3 regions of the Neptunomonas concharum genome follow, and region 3 is predicted to be linked to each of the others. Evidence: predicted binding sites of a transcription regulator. Region 3 holds the regulator's gene; each other region holds the start of a gene.
The links. The regulator FliA, encoded in region 3, starts transcription of late flagellar genes. The targets are predictions, from matches to a motif close to CTAAAGTTNNNNNNNNNNCNGCCGATA.
Positions count from the first base shown of each region.

Region 1: a site for FliA is predicted at 2,592-2,618, ahead of F0U83_RS08875 (DUF5610 domain-containing protein). Genes of this name have one in related genera too.
Region 2: a site for FliA is predicted at 4,936-4,962, ahead of F0U83_RS11900 (flagellar protein MotY). Genes of this name have one in related genera too.

Region 1 covers NZ_CP043869.1:1,895,413-1,905,896, forward strand. The annotation lists gene rraA (ribonuclease E activity regulator RraA) at 1-353, opposite strand, end outside; gene F0U83_RS08870 (TonB-dependent receptor plug domain-containing protein) at 513-2,516, shown strand; gene F0U83_RS08875 (DUF5610 domain-containing protein) at 2,657-3,802, shown strand; gene ydiJ (D-2-hydroxyglutarate dehydrogenase YdiJ) at 3,864-6,923, opposite strand; gene F0U83_RS08885 (LysR family transcriptional regulator) at 7,017-7,958, shown strand; gene F0U83_RS08890 (CvfB family protein) at 7,962-8,801, opposite strand; gene F0U83_RS08895 (response regulator transcription factor) at 8,874-9,587, opposite strand; gene F0U83_RS08900 (cache domain-containing protein) at 9,574-10,484, opposite strand, start outside.
Region 2 covers NZ_CP043869.1:2,524,235-2,534,718, forward strand. The annotation lists gene F0U83_RS11880 (type I secretion system permease/ATPase) at 1-579, opposite strand, end outside; gene F0U83_RS11885 (hypothetical protein) at 649-1,017, shown strand; gene F0U83_RS11890 (hypothetical protein) at 1,025-2,590, opposite strand; gene F0U83_RS11895 (argininosuccinate synthase) at 2,703-3,923, opposite strand; gene F0U83_RS11900 (flagellar protein MotY) at 4,035-4,934, opposite strand; gene rnt (ribonuclease T) at 5,134-5,760, shown strand; gene F0U83_RS11910 (OmpA family protein) at 5,808-6,383, opposite strand; gene F0U83_RS11915 (peroxiredoxin) at 6,544-7,146, opposite strand; gene grxD (Grx4 family monothiol glutaredoxin) at 7,217-7,555, opposite strand; gene F0U83_RS11925 (aspartate aminotransferase family protein) at 7,822-9,024, shown strand; gene argF (ornithine carbamoyltransferase) at 9,073-9,978, shown strand; gene F0U83_RS11935 (LysR family transcriptional regulator) at 10,080-10,484, shown strand, end outside.
Region 3 covers NZ_CP043869.1:700,201-710,684, reverse strand. The annotation lists gene F0U83_RS03375 (DUF2802 domain-containing protein) at 1-12, opposite strand, end outside; gene F0U83_RS17000 (hypothetical protein) at 78-803, opposite strand; gene F0U83_RS03365 (ParA family protein) at 809-1,582, opposite strand; gene F0U83_RS03360 (protein-glutamate methylesterase/protein-glutamine glutaminase) at 1,665-2,840, opposite strand; gene F0U83_RS03355 (chemotaxis protein CheA) at 2,865-4,907, opposite strand; gene F0U83_RS03350 (protein phosphatase CheZ) at 4,921-5,727, opposite strand; gene cheY (chemotaxis response regulator CheY) at 5,748-6,134, opposite strand; gene F0U83_RS03340 (RNA polymerase sigma factor FliA) at 6,245-6,955, opposite strand; gene F0U83_RS03335 (MinD/ParA family protein) at 6,977-7,792, opposite strand; gene flhF (flagellar biosynthesis GTPase FlhF) at 7,807-9,258, opposite strand; gene flhA (flagellar biosynthesis protein FlhA) at 9,298-10,484, opposite strand, start outside.

The DNA.
Region 1 (10,484 bases), 1.2 Mb from region 3:
TTCATTGGGTGAGTACCTAGTGCCTGAACACCAAGGTCCAATCCCCCTATCGCGTTTACATCACGAATACAGCCATAAATGATAATCCCTTCCCAACCATTTTTTTCTGCTTTCTCAGCAAGCATATCCCCCAACATGGCACGACGCATAGAACCACCGCCGTCGACCACTAGCACCTTACCTTCACCGGGTAACGCCACTTGCTCACGCACGAGTGAATTGTCTTCGAAGGCTTTGAGGGTGACAATTTCACCACCAAACGTCTCTCGCCCACCAAAGTTTCCGAACATCGGCTCTACAACTTGGACAAGTTCAGGGAATTGATCACACAATTCAGGGAGTAAATCTTCCACTTTTTTCTCCTAAAAAATAAAAAAATAGCTGCAATTTCTGAAACCTATTCTATTATTGTTTTAGTTAATTGCACTAGCACAATGGGTGGATATATAAACGTTGTTCGTTAACTTCTCCTAGTACGACGTTACCCTCTCAAAATAAAGGAAATTCAAAACGTGACATTTCGAGTTCGTAGTATTCTGTCTCTAATGGCGCTCTCTCTCCCGTTAACCCCCACGAGTGCTTTTGGGTTGACGCTTGATGAGCTCAAAGTGATGAGCCTGGATGAGCTAGCCAGTGTTAAAGTTTCTATCGCATCCAAAACACCTCAAAAAGTCTCTGAAAGCCCTGCCGCTGTTTATCTGGTAACTCAAGAAGATATTCGTCGCAGCGGTGCCACAACGATACCAGAGCTACTCCGCTCAGTACCTGGCATGAATGTAGCCAGCATAACGGGGAGCACCACGGCAGTCAGTGCCCGAGGCTTTCATGATATCTTTTCTAATAAGTTTTTGGTCATGATGGATGGCCGCTCACTCTACACACCGCTATTTTCTGGTATGTACTGGGACGCCCATGATATAGATTTAAGAGATATTGAGCGCATTGAGATCATTCGCGGCCCAAGCGCTGCGGTATGGGGCGCAAACGCAATGAACGGCGTTATCAATATAATCACACGTTCCTCATTTGATACGGACGGAAATCGTCTTTCTGTTACTGCGGGTAATACTGAAAGCATTGCCAGTTTTAGTAAAACGTCTATTTTATCCGACGATACCTCTTTGCGCCTTTGGGGTAAGTTCAGGGATCATGAAGCCCAGAAGAAGTCTAATGGTGAAGATGCCCATGATGAGTGGCACCAAGCTCGCATCGGTTTTAAAACAGACAGCTACCTAAATGACACTGATACGTTATCGGTTGATGGTGGTGCCTATCAAGGACAATCCGATCACAACTTAGTCTTGATTTCAAATCTTGTGGAGAATGATGACACGCAAGAATTATCAGGTGCGCACCTTAATACACGTTGGCAGAGACAGTTAGATAACCAGTCTTTTAGCGCACAATTTTATGTTGATCATATGATCAGAAATGATCTACGTATAAACCAGCGCGTTAATACATTAGATGCGAGCGTGCAGCATACCATTCAGCACAGTGAGCAAGGCAGCTTCACTTGGGGCCTAAACCATCGTTATGTAAGTGATGCAACATCTACTCCCCCAGTCCCTATTCCAGTACCAGCATCATTTGGGTTTAACCCACAATCTGCTAGTTATAAATCTACCGGCATCTCTTTCCAGGAAGAGTATTGGGTTAACGATCAATTCAAGCTGCTTGCTGGTGTTCGTTTCGACAATCATGATTTTATCGGCTGGGAAGCGCAGCCGACATTAAGAGCGCTTTGGAAAGTATCACCTGAAGCTGAGCTTTGGGCTGCCGTTTCCCGTGCCGTTCGTACACCGTCACGTTACGAAAGCCATCTTCAGGTAAGTACGCCGGTTGTAAGTTTAGTGTCTAACCAACAGCTACTTGCTGAAAGCCTTACCAGCACAGAGCTAGGTATCAGACTACGCCCAAGAAGTGACTTCTCCTTTAACGGAACACTCTTCTACAACCGCTATAAAGACCTTGCCAGCCTAAATGAAGTGGGTCGTGTGGAGCCAATATTCCTTCCTGATGGCATGGGTGGGTTTATACCCAGCAAATACATAGCCTACACGTTAGGAAACAGCATAGAAGCGCAAAGCTATGGTACCGAAATAGATGCAAGATGGAATGTCTCTGATGACTGGCGCTTAAAGCTGTCTTACAGCTGGATGAAAGTTCAATCTGATGATATTACGTCAACTCAAGAGTCGGCTATCGCGTTTAACAACCTGCCAAAACAACAGTTGTACTTAAATTCAGCTTGGGACTTGAGAGACAATCTAGAGTTAGATGCAACGCTTTACTACGTAGACGAACTCAAAGAATCTAGTGTCGATGCTTACACGCGATTCGATCTGCGCCTAGGTTGGATGCCTTACCCCAATCTGGAGCTAAGCTTGATGGGTAAAAACCTATTTGATACCCAACACGCAGAATACGTGCCTTCGCCTACTAACTATGCCGGTGGAGTCTCCTCAAGTGAAGTTCCCCGTTCTGTTACGGCGCAGGCTATTTGGAAGTTCTAATACTGATCTAAAGCTGAGTCACCTCGACTCAGCTTTTCTTTTAACGTGAAACTTTTTCACGTAGCGAAATTCCTCCTCAAGTTGGACTAGGCTTAGTCGATAAAAGTACTACGACTGACGTTAATAACCGGAGGCCCAACATGATTGGCACTCTGTATTCCAATACCAGTTACACCCAAACCTTACAATCTAGCTTTCAGGATGCAACGGCTAAAGGAAAAAGCCCAGAAGCTGCCAGCAATGATACCGTTTTAAATCGGCTGGCAAGCAATATCCCAGGCATGAGCACGGATGACCTTAAGTCACTGAAAGAAGATGATTTTACACCTGAAAAAGTTGCAAACCGTATTGGCGACTTTGTTGCTCAGGGTTTAGAAGCAGCACGGCGTAACGGCCGCTCTGAAGAAGATATTCAAAAGATGTATAACGCTGCGGTGGCCGGTGTACAAAAAGGGTTTGAAGAAGCCCGCGAGATTTTGGATGGCTTAGGCGCACTCTCTGGCAGTATCGCTAAGAATGTCGATTTAACCGAAGAGAAAACGATGGATGCCCTTAATGCTATCAATCCATCTCAAGTGGCAGAATCCACTAACGCTCGTGTATCGAGACTTATGGCCGCCGAACGCTACCAGGAAGCCGAAACGCTGTCGTTAAAAGTAAAAACGCAGGATGGCGATGAGGTTACCATCAATTTTGCTCGCAGTAGCCAATATGAAGGCTCATTTGGCATCGAAAAGGACAGTAATGGCATAAATGCTGCCGAGTTCAATATCAGCCGTAGCGAAAGCAGTAGTTATCGTTTCAGCGTAGAGGGCAATTTAGATAACGATGAGATCGATGCCTTACAAAATCTGATCAAAGATGTGAACGAAATCGCTAACGAGTTTTTTGATGGCGACGTGCAAAAAGCGTTTGATCTTGCCAGCGAATACCGTATGGATAAGACCGAATTATCCTCTATGAATTTGCAGTTGACGCAATCAGAGCAGTACACATCCGTAGCGAAATACCGAGGTGTAGAAGAGATGGACTCCCCTGCTATTGCACCGGGTAAGCGTTTGGGCCATATGATGCATAATATGCAAGAAGCCGCTGGTAACCCGAAGCTTGGCTTTATGAAAGATGCTGCCAGTTTCAGCCGCGAGCTACTTGCAACATTAGTGACTCAGGACATACGTTATCGTAATAGCGATGAGCCTGAAAAAGAGAAGCTAAATGCCAACTTGGATAGCATGAATAATTTGCTATCTAGCCAAGCAACTGCGTTTGTACAAGAGGACTTGTAATTCATCTCACAGTCCTCCCTTTCGTTGGGCTCCTTAAGGAGCCCTTTTTTATGGATGTTAATTAGCGGTTTGCTCGAATTAAATCAAGCAGCGCCTGAGCTGGGTGTGGTAGCTGTTTTTCATCCAAACGCTTTACCTGGCTACGGCAGGAGTAGCCCGTTGCCACTAATTGACCTTTGTTTTCAGGATTGTTTACAACAGGCCTCCAACTGAGTTCATAGATCTTTTTAGAGGTAGCTAGATTCTCTGATTCATGACCATAAGTCCCGGACATGCCACAACACCCTGTTGCTATTATCTCTAGCCGTTGTCCTAATGCTTTAAAAATCTCCTGCCACTGTTTAAGTGATGGTGCTGCTGATGTTTTCTCCGTACAGTGCGCCATTAATTTATACGTGTGTGCCGGCAGTGCTTCAGGGTTAAGATTGATTAGGTCCAGATTTTTAGCTAACCACTCCTGCACCAATAGTACTTCATTGACAGGCACCCCCACTTTTTCATACTCCTGACGGTAGGTCAGTGTCATGGAAGGATCCACACCGACCAACGCAACACCCGATGTACTCAATGCTTTGAGCATAGCGGCATTCTTGGTGGCGGCTTTCTCAAATGCCTTCATGAAGCCATGAACATGTAGCGGCTTACCATTGGGCAGGTACGGCGCAACAAGCACATGAAAACCCAATGCTTGCAGCAGCTCAGCTAAATCGAGTACCAGTTGCGTTTCAAAGAAAGAGGTAAACGCATCCTGAACGATGACGACACTTCGCTCTTTTTGCTCCGGGGATAACTGGTGTATCACATCAACTGACGCAAAGGGTATATTGCGCTCTTTCATCCCTTGAACTAGGGTATGTTTACATATGGATGGACTATCCACCATACCGGCATATTGGCGAAACATGCGTTTGAGCAACCGATTTTGCATCATCCAGTTATAAGGGGCCGGAAAGCGGGCCAGATAGGGGATCATATACTCCAAACCACCCACCATATAATCTTTTGCAGGGCGCAGATAGCGACTGTAGTAAACTTCCAAGAACCGCGATCTAAAGTCAGGCACATTGACTTTGATAGGGCACTGCCCCACACAGGATTTACACGCCAGACAACCCATCATCGCCTCATGCACTTCATGAGAGTAGTCGTACTCACCCTTCTTTTTACTGAATGTATTACGAATACGAGCCGGTAGCGAGGTTAGGAACCCCTGCTGTTTTACCGAACGACTCACCTCTTCAAGATTAACTCCCTGTACCGACATTAAACGCAGCCATTCACGAATCAGAGAGGCACGTCCTTTAGGGGAATGTATACGCTCTCGCGTACCCTTCCAGGATGGGCACATCGCATCGTTGGGATCATAGTTATAACAAGCACCATTACCATTACAGAACATAGCTGAATCATACTGAGCACGAGTATTGGCAGGGATCTGACGATCCTGCTGCCCACGGGTAGGCACTTCATCTATTTTAAGCAGTTCAGCCTCGTCGATCAGAGGGGTCGCTATTTTCCCAGGGTTTAGTTGGTTATTCGGGTCGAAAATGCCTTTAATACGTTGCAGCTCAGGATAAAGCTCACCAAAAAAAGCAGGCGCATATTCAGAACGGACCCCCTTACCATGCTCTCCCCAGAGCAAACCGTGATACTTCTGGGTCAAAGCAACCACTTGGTCAGTCACCTCACGGATCATCTTCTCTTGATGTTCATCCTTCATATCAATAGCAGGACGTACATGTAGCACGCCTGCATCTACGTGACCGAACATACCGTAAGCCAGCCCCTTTGCATCCAATACCGCTCTAAACTCCATAATAAAGTCGGCTAAGTTTTCTGGCGGTACTGCGGTATCTTCAACAAAGGGAATCGGGCGCTCCTCACCCTTAGCATTACCCAGTAGCCCTACTGCCTTTTTGCGCATAGCCCAGACTTTATTGATCTCAGCTGCGCCATATACAACAGAATAACCAAAGCTTTTATTGTCCTGCCCGCATACCTGCTCAAGATGCTGGATCAGTTTATCAACTTTGGCTTGTAACTCCGCTTCATCATCAGCGGTGTATTCAACAAGATTGATCCCTTTGATATCAGGGTCTGTGTCCTTCACTGGGAAATATTCGCGAACGGTATCCCAAACGATATCCCCCATCGCTAAATTCAAGACTTTTGAGTCTATCGTTTCAATAGAGGTTGGGCCCCAATCCATGAGTGCTTTTGCATCTCTGAGTGATGCTTCAAAACTTGCGTATTTAACATTAACCAGTGCCGCAAACTTAGGAATGGGTAAAACGTTAAGTTTCGCCTCTGCGATAAGCGCCAACGAGCCTTCACCACCGCACAAAACCGAGTTCAGATTAAAACGTCCCTGTTCATCACGAATATGTGCCAAGTCGTAACCGGTTAGACAGCGATTCAGTTTTGGGAATTTATCTTCAATCAGTGATTGCTTTTCGGTGAAAATTTCATCGACAACCCGATGGATCTCACCAACACGATCGGTGCGCTGTTTTAAACTTTCAAGTTCGTCATCACTGATGGGTTTGGACTCCCAGACAGTCCCATCCAACAAGACACTTTTTAGCTCCAACACATGATCACGGGTTTTTCCATAAAGACAACTGCCCTGACCACTGGCATCCGTATTAATCATGCCGCCGACGGTGGCGCGGTTACTGGTAGATAGTTCAGGCGCAAAAAACAAACCATATGGCTTAAGGGCGGCATTCAATTGATCTTTAACAACACCACCTTGAACCCGTACCCAGCGCTCCTCTGCATTGATCTCCAATACATGGTTCATATGTTTTGAAACATCAACTACTAAACCATCCGTAAGCGATTGTCCATTCGTTCCGGTACCACCCCCACGAGGCGTGAGCACAACCTGACTAAAGGCAGACTCACTAGATAAAGAAGCTATCAGAACCAAGTCGTCTAAATGCTTGGGATATAGCACGCCCTGAGGGAGAACTTGGTAAATACTGTTATCCGTCGAAAGAGCTACACGGTTGGCATAATCCGGATTAAGCTCACCTGCAAACCCTCTTGCTTTTAGCGTCTCGATAAAGGAAAGGTAGTGAGCTTTCGTGGTATCAATAGTAGATATACGTGGGATCATGATATAGCCATCAGGTTTGTTTTTGATTGCGCTATGATGCAGAATCCCTATTAATCATTCAAACAATAAAATTTAATAGATTAATTGATATATATGAATAATCTTTCCTACCGGCATTTGAAGGCTTTCTTAGAAGTAGCTCGCCACGGTAGCTTCACTCAGGCAGCCGAGTACTTACACCTTACACAATCCACACTGACCGCAACCATTAAGCAGCTTGAGGCACACACAGAACTGCAGCTACTGGATCGCACTACACGCCGCGTCAACCTGACACGCGCAGGAGAGCGCTTCTTCCCTATTGCGGAACGACTCATATCAGACTTTGATACGGCTATTGATGACTTAAAAGCCAGCGCTCACCAAAAGCAGGGGCATATCAGTATCTCTGCTTCTCCTTCTGTACTCTCTACTCTACTCCCGCCATTGATTGAGAACTACCGAAGGGATTACCCCAAAGTTAGCATTCAGCTCAATGAGGAAGGGGCTAGTACCATAGAAGAATCTGTCCTTAATAACGTTGCGGATTTCGGGGTTGGGGGGAATCACTCCTCAAACCCTGAACTACACTATGAACCGCTGCTACAAGACCGTTATGGTGTTGTTATGCGCCCAGATCACCCTCTTTCCTGTTCAACAGATGAATTGATCTGGCAGGCTATCAGCGCAGAAAATATCCTATCCCTCTCAAAAGATAACGGTATAAGATTGGAGATAGATCGCCTTATCAAACAAGGTGAAATCTCAATTCAAAACCATGAGGGTCAAATTGAGGCCTCAAAACCGGCAACGCTAGCACCCTTAATTCATCAAAAACTGGGCATAGCTATCCTTCCTGCGTTGGCCGTTTCTACCCTTCCTTTTCATGGATTGATTTTCAAACCGCTCAGCGAGCCAGATATGTATAGGGAGTTGTGTATTGTATCTAAGCGAGGACGCAGCCTTAGCCCAGCTAGTAAAGAACTACTCAGCCGAGCAAGGCCTTTTTTCGAGCATATTAATCTGCCGACTTATGTAAGCACACTCAAAAAGTAGCGGTTAGTTTGATAACGTTTTCTTACGAATACCCTCTGGTAAGATCTCAATATGCCCTTGTTTTTTGAGTGTACCAATCGCCATTTTGTAGGCTTTTTTGCTGATTCCAAACGCTTGATAAATATCTTCAGGCTGGCTTTTATCCCCAAGCGGGCTGACGCCTCCGCGCTCTTCAAGGTCGTCCAGAATGCGTTGTGACAGCTCATCGACTTTACCGTAACCTGGCTTATCTAACATGACGTCGACCTTACCTTCAGGCAAGATACGTTTAATGTAGCCGGGTAAAGTTTGGCCGACTCTAACCGTACGAAAGAGATCCTGCTCATGCAGTAATGCCCAAAACGCATTATCAACAACTACGCTGTAACCCAAATCATTGCGACGGCAAACAAACAGGTTTACAGCCTGACCAACGCGTAAACCTTGCGGCTCTTTGTCTAAAAACTTATCTAATTTAGTAGATGCCGCCAAACGATCACTGTTATCTAAATAAACACGGACAACCACTTTTTGGCCTACTTCTAGCGGGCCACGTTGCTCTGCGAAAGGAAGCAATAGTTCCTTTGGCATTCCCCAATCGAGAAAAGCGCCAATTCTATTCACTTCAGAGACCTTTAGATACGCAACCTCTCCTACCTGAACAACCGGTTTACGCGTGGTGGCCACTACAAAATCATCGGTGTCTAAATAGATAAAAACATCGAGATTGTCACCGACCGATACTCCCTCAGGAACCTCTTTTTTAGGTAGCAGAATACCACCCAGTTCACCGCCTTCCAGATAAAGGCCAAAATCCGCTTCTCGCATGACGGTTAAAGTATTCATTCGGCCAATTTGAACCACAATGCTAAGTCCTGTGTCAGGTTAAAAAATAGGAAGCAACCATACCAGATGTCGGAACATGACCCAATGAGTTTAACGCCATTCAACATCAACTGTAAGAATATATCCTACTCCATAAACGGTTTTAATTAATGCAGGCTGCTTTGGGTTGTTCTCAACCTTCTTACGTACCCTCGACATTCTTACATCAATGCTTCGGTCAAAAGGAGAGACTCGCTCCCCTAACAGCTGATCTCTGGATAGAATTTGCCGAGGGGAGCGCAATAACAGCATTAACAACTCATGCTCCGCAGAACTTAACTCCACACTTTCGGTTAAGTCACTGGACAAGGTTAATGTCGCAGGATCATAGCACCACCCCGCAAAGTGCGCGGTAAATTGTCGATTATCCATACTGCGCTCTTGTCCTTCACATTTTTTGAAACGTCGCAGTAAGCTATTAACCCGTGCAACCAATTCCCGCGGTATAAACGGTTTAACGATGTAATCATCAGCACCCAGTTCCAACCCCAGTACTTTATCTGTCACACCATCTCTTCCTGACAAGATCATGATGCCCATATTGGGCTGGTCACTGATAGATTTGACCAGCTCTATACCATCCATATCGGGCAACCCCAGATCAACGATACATAAATCAGGAATCTGATTTGATAGCGCCTTTTGTAGCTGCTCTGCAGTTGTAAACGTTTTTACAGCAAAGCCATACGCGTTTAACTCACGCCCTACGATGTCACAAATATCTTTTTCATCATCCGTGATATAAATAAGTTTACGTTGGCTCATCAGTAGATGCTCCTGAATTATTGTTATACTTTACTGAAAATACTTCTTTTAACTCATTAATATCAAATGGTTTTCTTAGAACGTAATATTCATTTCCTGCTCGCCTTTGCAGGGTTTCATCAAACGCATACCCTGTCATTAGTACTACTGGCAACTCCTGATGATACGAGCGAAAGCAATCGGCTATATCAAAACCATTTAAGGCTCCGCGCAAACGGACATCCGAAACTAGGCAATAGATATCTTCTAATAACTCAATCAGCTCTATAGCCTCTTTAGCTTCTGACGCCTCAATGACATTAAAGCCTGTCGAGATCAACATCTCCCTGACAACTTGGCGTACATCGTCATCATCTTCTACGAGAAGCGCTAGCTTCCCCTTCAAATCAGTTGAGATTTCACTTGAAACCCCACGTTCATCAGAGAGAGAGGCGACATAAACAGAAGGCAGTAATAATGACACCGTTGCTCCAGCTCCGGGTTCACTCGCTACATGGATATAACCATCTGACTGTTTTACAAAGCCATATACCATACTCAAACCTAAACCGGTTCCTGCACCACCTGGACGAGTGGTAAAGAAAGGCTCAAACGCCAAACGTTTGGCTTCTGCAGTAAAACCGGTTCCTTCATCAGCGACCGAGATACGAATGTAATTACCCGGCACGACAGTTTCATCCATCAGGATCAACTCATCTGTTACACTCAGCTCTTCGACATAGAAACGGATCTTTCCGCCTTTGGGCATAGCTTCTTTTGCATTTAGCACCAAATTGACTAATGCATCCTCCAATCGACCCGGGTCAACAAAAGGTAGGTGATTGATTTCTATGGGCTCATAAATCAGCTCAAGATGGCTTGGCAAAGAACTACGTAGCAACTCTATGGTTTCTTGGA
Region 2 (10,484 bases), 1.7 Mb from region 3:
GAGCGTTTCAATAGCACTGTTCGGTACTACCCGATCATAGACATTCATGACAAACAAAGGGTTTGCCAACACAAAGAGGTTTATCAGAAAAGAGGCCACTAATACATCACGATAGATTTTAGCTGATCGCCAAACGGTTCCCCAAAACCAATGCCCTTCCTGTTGGTCCAATATTCTCGACACGCGTTCAGTAAACCGATATTCCAAACGCACAAATAAAGCATAACCAGAATAACTATCTGCAAGCTGATCCAACGGCAAACGGTGAGCTCCACCACTTTCCGGCTGTAAAATCACTGCCTCCCTGCTCTCCATATCAATCTCTTGCAAAATGCAAGCTTGGTCATTTTCCAAAAGCAACACAGCAGGCAAGGTCAATGGGGATATAGTTTCCAGCTTTCGCTCCATCAGCTTCGCCGAAAAGCCCGCCCGTTTAGCTGCGCGAATAAACAGCGCAGGCGTTAATTTATGATCGACCAATGGTAAACCATCCCGCAGTACTTCGGCTGACATAGGATGATGGTTCTGTTGGGTCAAATAAACTAAGCAACTGAGTAAAGGATCTTGAATTTCTTCCATTTTCTTGACCAGCCTCTAAAAGGGACTCCATACTAGCATAAAATAAATTAACTATAAGACGAGTGCTTTATGTTATATGCCATTCGAAATGAACAAGGAAAAATCACCAGCTTATCGGAAACCTTTCAAGAGGGCGCCGAAGCGGTAGACTTATCACACCCGGATGTTCGCTCGTTCCTCTCTTTCAAAGATGATAGTTTTTCACCGGATACTTACCTAGATCAATCCGACATTGCCATCGCAAGGATTGTCGAAGACTTGATTGAACTCTTGGTCTCAAGAAATCTGATTATTTTTACCGACCTACCTGATGTCGCCCAACGTAAACTTCTTACTCGGAAACTTGCACGAAAACTGATTGCTGGCGAAGAGGAAGATGATACAGAACCATCGCTATCAGACAGCTCTTTCTTAGCGGACGACAGCACATTAATTTAAGCCTTATTCAAACCTGTAGTTCGATAAACCGCTTCATGATCTTTTGATAACGGGTCTGTTGCTTAACTGCCAGACCCCCGAAGTTTAAACCGTTTAAGTCTCTTAAGCAGAGATGCCACTGTGCTTCACTCAGCCCACTATCCTTTGTCGCCTTCATCTCAACTGCGACTTGAGCGGTATTTAGTACCAATGAAGGACAAGCCGCCCCCGACTCAATTGCACGCCTAAAGAGTGAGAATGATTTTGATAACATCTTTTTTCTATATAACTGCAGTCCTTGTATCATGAGCGCAACCCACTCACTGGCATCGGTGGACTGAATTAACGCATTCTTTATTTTCCTAACTTCTTCTGCCTGCCGTTTGCCCTCTGAAGCGTCCTGCATCCAATCAATCCAGCGCCACTGCTGATCAACCGACAGCTCCCTAAACTGGGTTAGCGCAAGATCCAGCTCACCTTCAGCCATCATGCTATTACCCAGCGCATCACGCAATTCAGCCAAGATGATATGAGAACGACACCTGACCGAGTGATCATCCATAGTATCTCGACTCACATCCTCCATCAGCCTGACGCACTCCATCTCCAGCTCGGCAACATTCATAGGTTTAATCGCATGTAATGCAATCATACTTCGCACCAGAGCAAAGTAATGATCAGGCTCTTGAAAAACGGAGTATCGAGAATATCGAACCGCTGCACGAAACGCATCCACAGCAAGCGTCCATTCTCCAGAAAAAGCAGCTAAGTTTCCGAGTTCAGATTGTAATTGAGGGACGGTGGGCTGCAGCATCACAGCCTTTCTCATCAGAAGAACCGCTTGCTGCAACTCTCCGATGACATACATACTTCTAGCCAGCCAAGAAAAAGCTTCAACAGATATGTGCTGTTGATCGACCACTTTTTGCAGGACCTCAATAGATGCAGAATAACGCCCGAGGTAATAGCAGGACATACCCTTTCCTACCAGAGACCACGTTTGCTTTTTGGTTTCTGATAATCGAGAAAAAAGAGCTTCAGCCTTCTCATACTCTTTCGATTCTAATAAGCAAATACCTTGTAATCGTTCTAGATAAACCTTCAAACCAGGATAAACACTGATCAATTTTTCACAGTAAAGTAAACCACGCTGCCAATCCCCCTTATCCATACAATCCTCAACACAAGCGACCGCTTTTTTCACGCGTATCAATTTCTCGAGTTGTGACTGTATCTTTGCCCGATCATAGGGGCGCACTATATAGGCATCAGGCGCACTTTCAAGTGATCCAACCAAGAGTGTAGAAGCATCAGGATCAATGATTAAGAGAAACAGAGTCTGAAAAAGATGCAGCTTTTCCGCAAAAGCTTCTTGAATAACCTGAAGGCCATTTTTTTCGTTCTTACCTAAATCATAAGCGATAAGCACGAGGTCATATTGTTGTTCGCGAAGATAACTCACCCCCATATTCGCTGAAGACGCAACATCAATATTTGTAAAAGCCAGACCCGTAACGATATCCCTGAGCCGTGACATCTCATCCAGCTTACAGTCTACGATCAGAACAGATTGTCCAAAACGGCTAGTCGTCATGCTCTCGCATCTTACCCATCAGAATCCAATATAAATCAGACTATTAGAAAAACATCTTAAATACAAAAAAACCCGCTAAGAAGCGGGTTTTTCTTACAGCGAAGTACGACGATTAAGACAGGTCACGCCCTTTTCCTGCGGCAATACGCATACGCAGTGCATTCAGTTTGATAAAACCTGCGGCGTCTTTTTGATCGTATGAACCTGCATCATCTTCAAAGGTCGCAATATTTTCATCAAATAAGGTGTCTTTTGAGCGACGCCCAACAACAATCACATTACCTTTATACAATTTCAAGCGAACATCACCGTTAACATAGCGCTGGGATTCATCAATCATTTTTTGTAGCATCTTACGCTCTTCAGACCACCAGAAGCCGTTATAGATAACTTTCGCGTAACGTGGCATTAATTCATCTTTCAAATGAGCTGCTTCACGATCAAGCGTAATTGATTCAATAGCACGGTGTGCACGCAGCATGATGGTTCCGCCTGGTGTTTCATAACAACCACGAGACTTCATACCAACAAAGCGGTTTTCCACAATATCTAAACGGCCAATGCCATTTTCACCACCGACCTTGTTTAGGTACTCCAGCACGGTAGCAGGAGACATCGCTTGGCCATTGATCGCAACAATGTCACCCTTTTCATAGGTCAGCTCAATGTAAGTCGCTTCATCAGGCGCCTCTTCAGGCGATACAGACCAACGCCACATATCCGCTTCCGCTTCGGCCCACGGATCTTCTAGGATGTCACCCTCATAGGAGATATGCAGTAAATTAGCATCCATTGAGTAAGGTGATTTCTTTTTAGCATTGGAGAAGTCCACAGGAATATTGTGCTCTTCACAATACTTCATGAGGGTTTCACGTGAAGTCAAATTCCACTCACGCCATGGAGCAATCACATGAACACCTGGCTTCAGTGCATATGCACCCAACTCGAAGCGTACTTGGTCGTTACCTTTACCTGTAGCACCATGGGAAATTGCATCAGCACCGGTTTCATTCGCGATTTCGATCAAGCGCTTGGCGATTAGAGGGCGCGCAATGGAGGTACCCAGCAGGTACTCACCTTCATAAATCGTATTGGCGCGGAACATTGGGAAAACAAAGTCACGCACGAACTCTTCGCGCAAATCTTCGATGTAAATCTCTTTGACACCTAATGCCTGCGCCTTAGCACGAGCAGGCTCCACTTCTTCACCCTGACCTAAATCAGCGGTAAATGTTACGACTTCACAGTTATAGGTTTCCTGAAGCCAGCGGACAATAACTGATGTATCCAGTCCACCAGAATAAGCCAGTACTACCTTTTTAATTTCGGACATCTGTCAGCTCCACAGAAAGCGCGGCTGGCACATGAATTAAAGTACAGCCACACAGAATACGTTTTTGAGAGCGCGAATTATATCAGTTAATCCGGCTAAGAAATACCGCCATCAGTCGCGACTCAATCGAATCGTAACACGTCTGTTTCTAGCACGATTAGCAGCGCTGTTATTTGCAACCACAGGATAGCGTTCTCCATGATAGCGAGTGGTTATGGCTTTTTCATCAATTCCTTGGGCTATCAGAAAACGGGTCACCTCTTCAGCACGCTGCTTGGAGAGATCACGATTTAACAAACGTCGTCCCGCATTATCAGAATGACCATCGACATAAACAGACTTCACCTGAGGATCAGTTTTCATGTAGAGCGCGATAAGCTCAAGCCGCTCTTTTGTGGAGTCCGATAGCCGCCACTGGGCAGGTGGAAATAGAACCGCCGTTCTCGCGACCTGTCGATAGTTGACCGGCAACAACTCCTCTACGCAGGCCATAAACTCATCATACGAGCGCTGAAAGTTTGCAGCTGATAATGCGACTCGTACTGTTTCTGCAGAACCTAACCACTGGGTAATCGTAAAAGTGGGCGACATCCCGCGATATAGAGAGACGAGCATTTCACCAGTTTCATCAGCAGCAACAGCGATCTGTTTATCATTGGGTTTTAGCGCTATATTGCCTATTACCTTGGGTGCTGTACCTGGCTGCCATGGTGAAGCCTCCGCAACCAGCCTGACGTTACCCGACAAACCATTACTCTGGGTCGGTTTTAGGTGGAAAACCGCTCGTTCTCCAGCTTCATGAAAGAAACTCGCCACACCAAAGGATGGAATCTCCTGCTGCAACCGACAACTAAAACGGGAGGCTTCTACCGCCCATTTTGACTGATCGATGTCCGCTACAAAGGTAACAGCACCAACACCTTGCGCCAGTAGAGAAAGCAAGAGGACACAAAGACTGCGTTTAAAAATAATCAAACCTAGCATTCCCACAATAAAAAGATACGCATTCAATTATCGGCTCATGAATAAAAATTTTAACCAAAAGCGTTCTGCTTGGTCTATCTAGCTACAGGCTGTTAGAATGCAGCCAAACACCAGCGCAAAAACTGCAGCGCTAGAATAAAAACCCACTTCAGCGTTATATAGATTAACTATACAAGTGGACAAAGATTAAGGATACCTTTTGAGTAATAACACCATTGCCCAACTTATGGCCGAACGTTTTCGAGGTTATCTGCCTGTTGTTATCGATGTTGAAACCGCTGGGTTTAATGCTCGTACGGATGCGCTACTCGAGATAGCTGCTGTTACTTTAACAATGGATGAGCAAGGTTATCTCATCCCAGACCAGAGCGTTATGGCCGAAGTGGAGCCCTTTGAAGGCGCTAATTTAGAGCGTTCTGCACTTGAATTTACCGGCATTGATCCTTTTGACCCCAACCGAGAGTCGATTCCCGAAAGTGAAGCCCTCGAAAAAATTTTCAAGCCTATACGCAAAGCAGTGAAAGCACATGGATGTAAACGCGCAATCTTAGTGGGTCACAATGCATCTTTTGATCATGGTTTCGTTAACGCAGCAGCCAACCGTGTCGATATCAAAAGAAACCCTTTCCACCCCTTCTCCTCCTTCGATACAGCAACACTAGCCGGACTTGCTTATGGACAAACAGTGTTAGCAAAAGCATGCGATGTGGCAGGCATTCCCTTCGATGGAAAAAAAGCCCATTCAGCTCTATATGATACCGAGAAAACAGCAGACCTCTTCTGCAGTATTGTTAACCGCTGGAAAGATCTAGGCGGATGGGAAATGGTTCTATCCCTGCAAGATCACGACTAATCCTACAAGCGAAGTGGGTTTGCACCCACTTTACGCTATCCCTAGCACTACTTGCTAAGCTTAAAAACCACTCGGCGATTCATTTGACGCCCTTCCTCGGTCTCATTGCTAGCAATAGGCTGTGACTCGCCCATACCAACGGACTGCATGCGAGAGGAATCAACACCACCCATCATCAAGTACGCCCTTACCGAATCGGCTCTCTGTTGCGATAGCTTACGGTTATAAGAGTCAGATGCGATAGAATCAGTATGCCCTTCAATAACAAATGCATCATCGACTGTCTTCAATACTTTAATCGCTTCATCAAGCACAGACTTAGCCTCTGCCGTCAACTCGCTTGACTTGTAGACGAAATTCACGCCGTTTAATGAAATTGACTCGACCACGGGACACCCTTCACCATCAACCACCGCCCCTATGGGTGTTGACGGACACATATCCGCAGTATTCATAACACCATCTTGATCATCATCAGCATCACAAACACTCTCAAACGGAGTAATGACTCCTTCAGAGGATACAGAATACTGGCTATTCTGCCATTCCAGACTCGGCTTCTGAGCACACCCGGAAAGCACCAATGCAGCCACTGAACATCCAACCAACCCCAAACGTTTCATTTACCCAGATCTCCAAAAATAGTTTATAGCTGTTCGCATCGAAAAGCGCTTAACGAAACATCGCTAATTTATTATCAACAGTTACTCTACAATACAATAGCAACGCTGAACAAAAAAAAACCGCATCCAAGATGCGGTTTTTCTAAGTAGCGATAAAGGTTTACAGCTTGTCAGACTCTTCTGACAGGTACTTAGCAACACCTTCTGCTGTTGCGTTCATGCCTTTGTCACCTTTATTCCAGCCAGCTGGGCATACTTCACCGTGCTCTTCGTGGAACTGCAGAGCGTCAAAAAGACGAATCAGCTCATCCATGTTACGACCCAGTGGCAGGTCGTTAACGATTTGAGAACGTACATTACCTTCTTTATCAATAAGGAACGCACCACGGAAAGCAACACCCGCATCATGCTCAACATCATACGCCTGGCAAATTTCGTGCTTCACATCAGCAACCAGCGTATATTTCACAGGACCGATACCACCGGCGTTTACGGGTGTGTTACGCCAAGCATTGTGTGTAAATTGAGAGTCGATAGACACACCGATCACCTCAACACCACGCTCAGTGAAAGCGTCCATACGGTGATCCAATGCAATCAACTCAGATGGGCAAACAAAGGTAAAGTCCAGCGGATAGAAGAATACCAGACCATACTTTCCTTTGATCGCTTCACTCAGATTAAATGCATCAACAATCTCACCGTTACCCAGTACTGCCGCTGCTGTAAAATCAGGAGCCTGTTTACCTACTAATACACCCATTGTTATCTCCGATATCTTCCGGTTATCACATTAAAATAACTGTGGTGAAAACTACCCCAGCTAAAGTTCATTATTCGCTATCTGTATTACCATCTGCCGCAGCCGCTGCTTTTATCAGCGGCTTTAGCTCACCACTGGCCGACATTTCGCATACGATATCGCAACCGCCCACTAACTCGCCATTAACCCATAACTGAGGGAACGTCGGCCAATTAGCATATTTAGGTAACTCCGCACGAATATCCTGATTTTCCAGAATATTTACGAAAGCAAACCGCTCGCCACATGCCATTAGCGCTTCTACCGTACGCGCTGAAAAGCCACACTGTGGAAAACGTGGTGTGCCTTTCATATACAGCAGGATAGAGTTATTTTCGATCTGTTCTTTAATTGTATCTACTACACTCATCTTCTGACCCTTTTAACGTCATGCAACTCACAAGATAAACTTTCAGAAAATGCTACCACATACCCAACTAAAATACTCGGACATAATGACAAAAATATTGCTAATGACTAGGAGCATTTTCTTCATCTGAGACTATTTATGGTGTTTACCTTCATCAGTTTCAAGGTAATCATCATGCAAAGTTGCCAAAAAAGGCTAGTATCAATAGAATGTCGATCTTTAAACGGCAGCCAAGGCTGCCTTTTTGCGTTGTAGGGAGAAATAAAATGGCACCACAGCCCTTAATGAACACCTATAATCGCCTCTCTGTCAGTTTTGAGCGAGGAGAGGGCGTCTGGCTGTATGACACCGATGGTAACAAGTATTTGGACGCGCTTTCTGGGATTGCGGTATGCGGTTTAGGCCACTCTCACCCTGCTGTGACTCGTGCAATTACTGAGCAAGCAAATAAATTAATCCACACCTCGAATTTATACACCATTCCCCTTCAGGAACAACTTGGGGAAACGTTAGTCAGCATTTCAGGTATGGATAGTGTTTTCTTCTGCAACTCGGGTGCAGAAGCTAATGAAGCAGCCATCAAAATTGCTCGCAAGTTTGGCCACAGTAAAGGGATCGAAAAACCCTCTATCGTAGTGATGGAAGGTGCTTTTCATGGGCGCACCATGGCAACATTAAGCGCGACCGGCAACCGTGCAGCCCAAGCAGGGTTTGAGCCTTTGGTCGGTGGCTTTGTTCGGGCACCTTATAATGACGCCGACGCTATTCGGTCCATTGCGGCAAACAACAAGGAAGTGGTTGCTATACTTGTCGAACCCATCCAAGGCGAGAGCGGCATCCAGATACCTAGTGATGAATACCTCAGCGAGCTGCGCCAAGTCTGTGATGAGAACGATTGGTTACTCATGTTAGATGAGGTACAAACCGGCAATGGCAGAACAGGACGGTACTTCGCTTACCAACACACCTGCATCGTACCTGATGTTGTGACTACAGCCAAAGGCTTAGGTAACGGCTTCCCCATTGGAGCTTGCCTTGCAAAAGGGCGTGCCGCTACAACACTAGGACAAGGAAATCACGGTTCAACCTTTGGCGGAACCCCTCTCGCATGTGCTGTTGGCCTGGCGGTGACTGAAACCATCATGCAGAACGATTTATGCGGCCACGCAGAAATGATCGGTAGACGCCTGCTGGATGGCTTCGAAGCACAACTAGGTGGAATGGAATACGTAAAAGAGATTCGTGGCAAAGGGCTCATGATTGCGATCGAGCTAACCGAAGCTGGCACGGAGTTAGCGGTTCTTTCGAAAGTAAAAGGTATTCTACTCAACATAACGGGGGGAGGAAAAGTAGTGAGACTGCTTCCGCCTTTGATTATGACAGAGACAGAAGCTGATTTGTTAGTTAACACCCTGTCCAAACTCATTAAGATTTATGCCGCTGATGAGCGGTCAAAGCCAAGAAGCTAATGGCTTCAGCATGATAAAGGAAAGCCAGTTTTATCTGGCATGATGTATATGACTACAAGACATTTTTTAACACTTCAGGATGTAACGCCTGATGAGTTTAAGCAAATAATTAAACGTGCATCTGAGCTAAAAGCAATACGCAATGCGGGTGAGGTTTACGAGCCACTAACCAACAAGGTTATGGCGATGATCTTTGAGAAAGCCTCCACACGAACACGCGTATCCTTTGAAGCGGGTATGGCTCAGCTTGGTGGCCATGCGATGTTTTTATCTTCCCGTGATACGCAATTAGGCCGCGGTGAGCCAATAGAAGATGCAGCAAAAGTTATTTCCAGCATGGTAGATGTGGTTATGATTCGAACATACGAACATCAAACCGTAGAAACCTTTGCCGCTCATTCAAAAGTCCCCGTAATTAACGCACTGACTGATGACTATCATCCCTGTCAGTTACTGGCTGATATGCAATGCTTTTTTGAGCATCGTGGGGATATTAAAGGCAAAACTGTCACGTGGATTGGCGATGGGAACAACATGTGCCAATCTTACATTAATGCGGCTACATTGCTGGATTTTCACCTGAACATCGCCTGCCCAGAGGGCTTTGAGCCTAACCAGACTCTGGTCGATGAAAACAAAGAGCGTATTTCAGTTTATCGCACCCCTGAGGAAGCCGTTAAAGGTTCCAACTTGGTTGTTACCGACGTATGGGCATCCATGGGACAAGAAGATGAACAGGAAAAACGCCTTAAGCTTTTTGCAGGTTTTCAGGTGAGCCCAGCATTGATGGACTTAGCAGAACCGGATGCTATCTTTATGCATTGCTTACCTGCTCACCGGGGTGAGGAAGTTAGTGACGATATGCTAGATGATCCACGCTCTGTGGTGTTTGATGAAGCAGAAAATCGCCTACATGCACAAAAAGCACTCTTAGAGTTTCTGCTCGTAAAGTAGCTGATCTTCGGCTAATGCTTGATAAGCATTAGCCGAAAACACCATTTTCCGGCTACACTGTCTTATAGATCTTTTTTAGTCGGCCGACGCAGGATACAAGCATGGTTGAATTGAGGCATCTGAAAACCCTAGCAGCATTAAGAGACGCAGGTAGCTTAGTAGAAGCAGCCGAGCGGGTACACTTGACTCAATCAGCGCTATCCCATCAAATCAAAGACCTTGAAGACAGGCTCAACTGCTCCCTGTTTATTCGCAAAACCAAACCGATTTGTTTTACCTCTGCAGGCCAACGGCTATTAACCTTGGCAGACGAAGTGCTTCCCATGATTCGCAATACCGAAAGAGACATTGCGCGATTAGCAGGCGGAGAAGCCGGTAGGCTTAACATTAGCATAGATTGCCATAGTTGCTTCGATTGGCTGATGCCTACCATCGATCACTTCAGACAACATTGGCCCGAAGTGGAAATGGATCTGGCCAGCGGTTTTACGTTTCAGCCTCTCCCC
Region 3 (10,484 bases):
AACTAACCACACACTAGATTCCGCCACTTCACACCCGTTAACCTTGAAGGGATAATACAGATTAACAGTTTTTGTTGCTATTGAAACGCCCGTTCTAGTTGTTCCAATAACTCAGGAATATCAACAATCGCACACCGTTCCGGCATGTAAGTACCAAGTAACCAAGGGCGACTCTTTTTATCTGTATTGATATTGATACGGGCACTCGGCACTTTAATAGATTTCACTAACTCATCACATGATATCGCCCAACGACGCCCCGCCAAGACAACGACTTCTTTATAGTGAGACTTAGTTGCATCATATCGATCAGGAATCAGAAAACCAGCCGTATCGACGATTTGCGTAAGGCTTAAAGGGCTACCAAAACTGCCTAGGATCCAATCGTGTAAGTTATCAAGCTGCAATGTGAGCATATTAATATGCTGCGTACCTTCGATATATTCCAAAGGTAATGCTAATTTTAGACCGTAAATCTCCACTAGCACACAGTTGATACTACTTGCTGGCTCTGGCTCTGGCTCTGGCTCTGGCTCTGGCTCTGGCTCTGGCTCTGGCTCTGGCTCTGGCTCTGGCTCTGGCTCTGGCTCTGGCTCTGGCTCTGGCTCTGGCTCTGGCTCTGGCTCTAAAGTATTTTCGTTATTGTCATACGCAACAACATCTACATCAGTTTTTTTTGCCTGAGCCGCAACTTCCTTATCTAAGGAGGCATCAATATCCTCAAGCTCCTCATCGAACAACAGAGCTTCTAAATACTCAAAAACAACTTTTTGCTGTCGCGCACCTTGCTTTTTATCTGACATCAGGATTACCTCCGCTGCTCTATGAGAGAACGGAGCAATCGGGCATAAGCATGAACGCCCCGGCTGCCAGCATCTAACGCAGAAGGCACTACCCCTTTCATACTGGCATTTCTGAATTTTGTATCTACGGGTATGACCGCACTAGCCAATTCATCAGGATAAAGCTTGTGTAATTCTCGTAGGCAGCTCACGGATGCTTGTGTTCGTCGATCATAAAAAGTTGGAATAATGGTGTATGAGAGCTTTTTCTTGCGGGCTCGATTAATCATACTGATCGTTCTTATCATACGTTCGAGGCCTTTCAGCGCCAAAAACTCAGTCTGTGCAGGTACGATCAGATGATGGCAAGCAGCAAGCGCATTAACCATTAGCACACCCAATACAGGGGGGCTATCGATCAAGACGTAATCATAACGGTCTTTTAGGTGGCGCAAAGCTCTGGCTACTTGGAGCCCCATACCCTCATGCTCCACTGCTCGTCGCTCTAACGTTGCCAATGCTGTAGATGCTGGCAGAAGTTGAATCCGTTCTACATTCGTAGAGCAAAGCAAAGAGTTCACTTGGTTTTCAGTAACATCACCTGCCGTCTGAAAGAGGTCGTAAACACTATGGTCAAGCTCATCAGGCTCATAACTGAAATAGCTAGTCAACGAACCATGAGGGTCCAGATCAATCAGTAAAACCTTGTACCCAACTTCAGCCAAAAGTCCGGCTAAAGTCACAACGGTTGTGGTTTTACCAACACCACCTTTTTGGTTTGCTATCGCCCATATTTGCATACTTTGCTCATCCGACAACGCTGACAGCCCTGATAGATACTGTTGTTTTTATTGTAGTTTAGCCGATATAACAAGATGGCCACTAAATTTTCCCGTTATTTTTCAATAAGGGGCCAATATCATTCAGGTGTAAAATATCATCAGCTAATCCGGCTTTCACTACTGCTTGCGGCATACCATATATTGTGCAACTCTCTTCGTTTTGAGCCCACATAACCGCACCACTTTTCTTTAATAACTTAGCACCGTCCGCGCCGTCCGCGCCCATACCGGTTAAAATAATACCCAGCACTTTGTTACCAAAAGCTTTTGCAACGGAGGCATAGGTAATATCCACACTGGGCCTGTAGGTAACTCGCTCGTCACCCGGCAATATTTTTACTCGATCAGGTGAGCGGCTCTCAATGATTAATTGATGTCCACCCGGTGCTAACAAGGCTCGACCTGGTAATAATTTATCGCCATCTTCGGCTTCTTTCACTGAGATTTTGCATTGCTGGTCCAGCCTCGCCGCAAAAACCGACGTAAAGGCCTTCGGCATATGCTGTATGAGCAAAATTGGATAAGGAAAAGAAGCCGGAAGCTCCATTAATATTTTCTGAAGTGCCGCAGGCCCTCCTGTCGAAGAACCTATTACAACCAAACGACAATGTGCAGGAAAGTGGGCTTGTCTTGCATTCCTCAGGGAAGACGACAAGCCTGGATCTGTCCGTTGTGACCGGCTTGTTAAGGAGTTCTGATTAGATCTAGAAGGGCTAGAGGGCTCAGCACCGCCTTTATCCGAACTAAACGTATGAACAGTAGATGACTGACCTGACTTCAGAGGTCGAGGCGCAAAAGCCGTGCTTCGGATAAACCGTTTATTACGGCCCAAAGCAACTACGCGCTCCACAAAAATGTTATGCAAGCTATCTGATTTATCAATCCAAGCTCGAATATCTTTTGTTAAATAGTCAGCCGCACCAGCTTCTAAAGCCTGTAATGTAACTTGCGCACCTTCATGGGTTAGGGATGACAACATGAGCACATTGGTTGGTGAATCCCGCATGATAAGCTTTACGGCCTCAATACCATTGAGCTGCGGCATCTCCACATCCATGGTTATGATATCAGGCTTTAACTTTCTAGCCTGTTCAACAGCTTCGCGGCCATTGGAGGCAACACCGATTACTTCTAAACGACTGTCCGAGGATAAAATATCGGTGATTCTTTGGCGAAAAAAGCCGGAGTCATCAACAATTAATACTTTTACCGGCATAAATTCACTCTTCCAACTTAACCATTAAGAAGCATATTGCTTCAATAGATTTGGGATATCGATGATTAACGCTATACGCCCATCTCCTGTGATGGTTGCGCCCGATAAACCAGGCGTGCCATGCAAAATAGACCCCAACGGTTTGATAACAACCTCCTCTTGACCAACGAGTTGATCAACCACAAAGCCAACACGGAGCGTACCAACAGTCACAATCACTACGTGCCCCTGTTCAGGCAGTTCAGCCTGCTCCTGTCCTTCAACCAACCACCGTTTCATATGGAAAAGAGGCAACGCTTGATCACGCACAATAATGACCTGCTGACCATCAACAATATTGGTTTTTGTCAGGTCCAGATTAAATATTTCATTAACATTAACCAGCGGTAATGCAAACGCTTGGTTCTCCAAAATGACCATCAAGGTTGGCATGATAGCGAGCGTCAAAGGTACCTGTATAGCAATCCTAGTCCCCTGCCCCATGACCGAATCTATACTTAACGTACCATTGAGTTGGGTAATTTTAGTCTTAACGACATCCATACCCACACCACGACCTGATACATCAGAGACTTCGGTTTTTGTCGAGAAACCAGCTTGGAAGATCAAGTTAAAGCACTCTTGCTCAGACAGCCTATTCGCTGCCTCTTGATCCAACATACCTCGATTGACAGCTAACTTGCGCAGCTTCTCTGGATCCATACCTGCGCCATCATCTTGAATTATCAAGAGAATATGATCACCTTCCTGCTCTGCAGAGAGCAGCACATGTCCTTCTCTCGGTTTCCCTAAACCTTCACGTACTTCGGGTGATTCGATACCATGATCTACCGAATTACGCACTAAGTGGATAAGCGGGTCGGCTAGCGCCTCAACCAAATTTTTATCTAGGTCAGTTTCTTCTCCACGCAACTCTAAACGTATCTCTTTTTTCAAGCTTCGAGACAGATCACGAATAAGCCTTGGAAAACGACCAAATACCTTTTTGACCGGTTGCATACGCGTTTTCATAACCGACATTTGCAAATCAGCCGTTACCATATCAAGCGTACCCAGAGCTTTAGCCATCTCTTCATCTTCACGGGTAGCGCCCAAACGCACTAAGCGATTACGAACCAACACCAGCTCTCCGACCATATTCATGATCTTATCAAGTAACCGAGTATCAACACGCACATTACTCTCTGGGGCAGCCGCTTTGGCGGGAGCTGCCTTGGTAGCAGAGACAGAGGCTTTAGCAACTGGTTTAGGCTCCTCTTCCGCAGGCATTACTGGTTCAGGAATAGCCTGAGCAACAGAAGCATCAACTGCAGAGAAAGCACCTTGCCCTTGCGACTGTAGCTCATCTAGAAGATTCTCAAACTCCTCTTCCGTTATAAGTTCATCACTAGAACTCGAGGCTGCAGCAGGCTCTTTTACATCTGTTTTGCTAATACCAGGGGCGCCATGCTCCCCATGCAGATCATTTAGCAGAGCTTCAAACTCATCTTCTGTGATTAAGTCATCACCAGAAGAAGCACTATCGGGAGAGGCGACATCATTCAGCAAAAGGTCAAATTCATCACTAGCCGATACACCCGGTGAAGGCGCCACCGGAGCAGCCACACTGGGTTCTACAATAGCAGGCTTTGTTACAGGAGCACTCATTTCCGATACAGAAGGCGGAGCCTCGGGGACTTGTCCGCTCGCGTATACTTCTAGCTTCTGCAGTAACTCGGGATCTGCGGGTTCAGGTTCTTCTCCAGCCCTAACATTGCCAAACATAATGTTTACAGCATCCAGAGACTGAAGAACAACATCCATGAGTTCAGAATTAACCTTAATCTCCCCATTACGGAGTAAATCAAAAAGATTTTCCGCTTTATGGCAGCACTCAACCATTGCCTCTAGCTGCAAGAAACCGGCACCACCTTTAACGGTGTGAAAACCTCGGAAGATTGCATTAAGAAGATCTTTATCATCTGGACTTTTCTCAAGGTCAACCAACTGCTCAGACAGCAGTTCGAGAATTTCTCCAGCCTCGACTAAAAAGTCTTCGAGGATTTCGTTGTCAACATCCAAACTCATAGGAAGCTCCTACTCAAAAACCTAGGCTTGATAGCAGATCGTCAACATCATCTTGATTACAGGCCACATTGGGGTTATCTTTCCCACCAATTTGCGGTCCCTCTGCTTCAATCGGATCTTTCTTGTTTTTCTTTCCATCACTTTTATCTAGTGACGGTCCGGCATCCAGCCCACTGATCCTTTCCACTTTAGCTGCCATATCCATTAGTTGAACTAAACTGGATTCAACTTGAGTCACGAGTGTGATAACTCTTCGGATTAGCTGCCCAGTAATATCTTGGTAGCTCTGTGCAACTAATATCTCCGTCAGCTCAGACCGCATATCAGCAACTGTTTTCTCAGACTCTTCCTTAAGCTGACACGTTCTATCATAAACCCCTCTTAGTCCTTCAAATTCAGCTTCCAGCTGGCCGACTAGAGAGAGTAAATCTTTAAAGCGCTCACTCTGTTCGTCCATTTTATCGACTAAGGCTAGAGATTTATCGACCCTATCCATGGTTTCATGAGAGGTTTTTTCTGTTACTTCAATTACATACGCCAACCTCTCGGAAGCATCAGCCATGCCTTGAATAGCTTCTTCATTCGGGTCATTCTTAATCGCGACATCCGAAGAAAAAGACTTTATGGCTTCATGCAACCCCCGCGTCAAATAACCGACTTCATTGTAGAAAGCACGGTGTTTAACCTGTTGCAAGTCGCTGATGATATTAAGACCTGCGGCAACATCACCGGTATCTAACACAGAAACCAGCTCACGGGCTTTATCCTGCAAGAGCACTTCAAGGCCATCTAAACCAAGCGAGAAATCTATTTCAGACATAATCTTTATTCCCTAACTTCTCAGGCTTGAATGCGCTCAAATATTTTATCGATCTTCTCTTTTAAAACTGCAGCGGTAAAAGGCTTAACAACATAGCCGTTCACCCCAGCTTGAGCCGCAGCTATAATCTGCTCTCGCTTTGCTTCAGCCGTTACCATTAAGATCGGTATACCTGACAAATTAGGATCCGCACGCACAGTTTTAACCAAGTCGATCCCAGTCATCTCAGGCATATTCCAATCGGTAACAAGAAACTGGATACCCCCTTGCTTAAGAATAGGTAAAGCGGTTTTACCATCATCCGCCTCAACTACATTATTAAAACCAAGGTCACGGAGTAAGTTTTTAATTATTCGTCTCATCGTAGAGAAGTCATCTACTACAAGAATCTTGATGTCTTTTTTCAAGACAAAATCCCCCAATTCAGACACACAAGTAAGGCGAACCTGATTGCTTTATTTCCGCCTGACTTAAAATCTAGACTAATTTTCAGAAAAATGGGGACTTAGAGAAAAATTTATTGCCAATCTCTAAGCCGTCCGCGTAAACGGTGGGCTGCTTGACTGTGAATTTGGCTCACTCTGGACTCACTTACACCAAGAATTTCACCTATCTCTTTAAGGTTTAATTCTTCGTCGTAGTAAAGCGCCAAAACCAACTTCTCTCTTTCAGGAAGGGTATCAATAGCACTTGCCAATGCTCCGGCAAAGGCCGTTGATTCTGTTAAATTTACAGGGCCCGGATCATCAGCAGATAGCTGCTCACCAACGGTTTCTCCTTCCGTACTTGTCAGCTCTTCAAAGCTAAATAATCGACTCTCTAAGGAGTCTTTTAGTAAGCTATGATAGTCAGCCACACTGATATCCATTTCGGCAGCGATTTCACTATCTGAAGCATCACGACCTAATTCAGCCTCTAATTTATGGATAGCTTCAGATATTCGGCGCCCATTTCTGTGAACGGAGCGAGGCGTCCAATCACCACGGCGCACTTCATCGATGATTGACCCTCGAATACGAATACCCGCATAGGTTTCAAAGCTAGCCCCTTTACTCGCGTCGTATTTCTTGGCTGCTTCTAGAAGCCCAATCATACCCGCCTGAATCAGATCATCCAGAACCACACTCGCTGGTAACCGTCCCATCAAATGATAGGCTATACGCTTAACTAACGGCGCGTATTGTTCTATTAAATTATGGCTTGAAACTTTATCTTGCGGGTTGTACATGAAGCCCCTTCCGAGCCGAAATTAAACACCTTGAACCAGACGTTCAACAAAAAACTCTAAATGCCCTCGCGGTACATCCTGAACTGGCCAACTATCCACTTTAGTTGCCAATTGCCGATAGGCAAGCGCAGCTTTAGTTTTAGAAAATGCTTTCAGAACAGGAATTTGGCGCTGAACTGATTTTCTAACGTTTTCATCATAAGGTATTGAGCCTACGTATTGAAGCGTTACTTCAAGGAAGCGATCGGTTACCGTAACCAGCTTATTAAACATGTTACGACCTTCAGCGTCTGTCGCAACCATATTTGCCAATACGCGAAACCGTGTCGTTCTATAGTCACGATTTAGGAGTTTAATAAGTGCGTAAGCATCCGTAATTGAGGTAGGCTCATCACAGACTACTACCAAAACTTCCTGCGCAGCCCTCACAAAACTCACCACTGAGTCAGAAATACCCGCTGCCGTATCAATCACTAATACATCAATACTGTCTGCGACTTCATTGAATGCATAAATCAGCTCAGCGTGCTCATGAGCGCTTAGCGAAGTCATCTCCTGCGTACCTGAACAGGCAGGAACGATACGTACATTTTCATTTACGTCTAGCATGACATCAGACAAGCTGCACTCACCTGACAGAACATCGCTTATGTTCTTTTTTGCCCTTAGACCTAACAGCACATCCACATTCGCAAGCCCAAGATCAGCATCCATCAGAACGGTTCGCCTGCCCATTTCACCCAGAGCCAACGAGAGATTAACCGAAACGTTGGTTTTGCCTACGCCCCCCTTACCACCGGTGACCGCTATGACTTTAACTGCATGATTACTTTTCATCTATTATTTCTGAACTAACCAGCCGAGGAAAGTGCAGACCCCCCCTCTGCTGAGAGAGCTCTTTGCCGCTCTCTTTCTAGTGCCTTTTGTGCCGTTACAACGGCGCGGCTGACCAGATCATTTCTCTGCGCAACCTCAATATCATCAGGTACCCGCTGACCGTCAGTGATATAACTGATAGATAAACCTTTTTCTATCGCCAACGTTAATGCTTCCCCTAAACTGCCAGATTCATCAAGCTTACTGAGTACACATCCGTTCAATCCGATACTTTGGTAATTAGCATACGCATCTTCCAGCACTTGCCGCTGGCTGGAGCAAGAAAGCACCAGTAGTTTTTTTAGGCGAACTGAAACACTACTTAGCATCGTTTTTTGCGCTTCACTTGGACCTTCATGCTGACTCATACCTGCTGTATCTATCAAGACAAGTCGCTTACCTCTTAAGGATAGCAACACCTCTTCTAAGGAGTTGTTTTCATCAACGACTCTTACAGGCACATCCAATATCCGTCCAAATGTTCTTAACTGCTCATGAGCCGCTATGCGATAGGAGTCGGTTGTTACCATAGCCAACCCAGCACTACCGTGCTGCAATACATATCGAGCTGCTAGTTTTCCTATCGTCGTTGTTTTACCGACGCCAGTAGGCCCAACAAAAGCGATCATTCCGCCTCGATCGATAAAGTCTTCACCCATTACCGGAATAGCGTCAGTCAATTTTGATAACGTAATACGCCAAGCTTTAGCAACATCCAAGTCAGATTCCAAACCTTTAGTTAGGTGATTGGATATAGCGTCACTAAGACCTATTCGCTCAAATCGGCGACTGAGCTTACTAACAACAGAGTTCCCGCCCTCGGCAGGCTTCCTCACCTCTTCAACCCAAACTTTTCGCGAGGAATGACTTATCTGCTGTTCAAGCAGTGACTTAAGCTGCTGTATCTCTTGCTGCATTCCCTCAATGACTTGCTCTGAATGCTGGGCAGGGGGCGCGAAAGAAGGCGCAGGCGCTTCTAGCGGCTCATCAAACAAGGATAGTTTTTCCTCATCTTTAGCTCTCTGGCGCGCCTTTAAAGACTCAAGTATGGTCTGCAGATCATCGTCATCAGACTCCTCTACCTGTAAATTCTTTTGGCCATCACTGTGATAGGACTGAGACGGGTGAGAGGCTCGCTCTCTCGCTTCAGCGATATGCAAACGTGTTCTTTGCAATTCAGCATCCAGTTCTGAGCGCTGCCGACTTCCGGTTAGCACTTGAACCTGCTCATCCTTGCGTTTTTTTCTCTCATATTCACGCTTAAATTCGGCTTGAGCCGCTTCAAACTCATGCTCATGGGCAGCAACTACCTCTACGCCACCTGCGACCCGGTGATTAGATACAATCACCGCATCAGGCCCAATTTCCTCTCTTGCCCGACGCATAGCCTGACGCATGTCTGGTGCAAATATGCGTTTAACTTTCATAGACCGGTCATCCATAAATTCGCTACAACGTTAGTCATTTCAACCATGTTGGCCACCCACTGTTGCAACGATAGTAATGCGTTTATTTTCTGGCACTTCTTGATAAGAAAGCACATGGATAAGTTGCTCGCCATAGCGAACAAATTTCGCCATTAGCGGCCTAACCGGCGCAGCTACTAACAGAATAGCAGGCTGCCCCATCATTTCCTGCTTTTGAGCCGCTTCGATTAATGACCCTTGCAACCTCTCCGCCATTCCTGGCTCTAGAACCATTCCGGATTCTCCAGCTTGCTGACTCTGCTGTACAGATCCCAATAGCAACTGTTCCAATTGTGGATCTATGGTGATCACGGGAATTTCAGGGTCCGGGCCATTAAGCGTTTGTACGATTAAACGACTAATGGCAACACGCACGGCGGCGGTCAACGCCACAGGGTCCTGCGTCCGTACCACCGCTTCCGATAGAGCCTCAGCTATACTGCGGAAATCTTTCAAAGGCACCTGTTCCATCAACAAGTTCTGTAGTACCTTCAATAAACTGCTGATCGAAAGCTTCGCAGGCACCAACTCCTCTACCAACTTAGGTGAGCTTTTCGCTAACATATCCAACAACTGCTGCACCTCTTCATGCCCCAATAATTCATGAGCATGACTCTGGAGCACTTGATTTAAGTGCGTAGCTACCACGGTACTTGCATCCACAACAGTGTAGCCTAACGTTTGCGCATGTTCTCGCTGCCCCGGTTCAATCCAAATAGCATCCAATCCAAATGCCGGATCCTTAACCTCGACCCCTTTTAATGCGCCAAATACCTGCCCCGGATTAATTGCCAGATCTCGATCTGGATAGATCTCTGCCTCTCCGACAACAACACCCATTAGTGTCATTCGGTATGCACCTGGCATCAAGTCCAGATTATCGCGAATATGCACAGAGGGAACCAAGAAGCCCAGATCTTGAGATAACTTCTTCCTGACACCTTTAATTCGACTTAACAACTGTCCGCCCTGAAGTTTATCCACCATTGGAATCAGTCGATACCCGACCTCAAGACCGATCATATCCACCGGCATTACATCAGCCCAATCAAGGTCTTTCTGCTCAGATTCTTGCTCTGTTTCTACTGACTCTGCCGTCTGTCGTTGCAGTTCAGCTTCTGCTTTTACCTCTTCACGCTTCGCGTGCATCCACCAAGCACCAAAACCTGCCATAGCTGCCAACGATA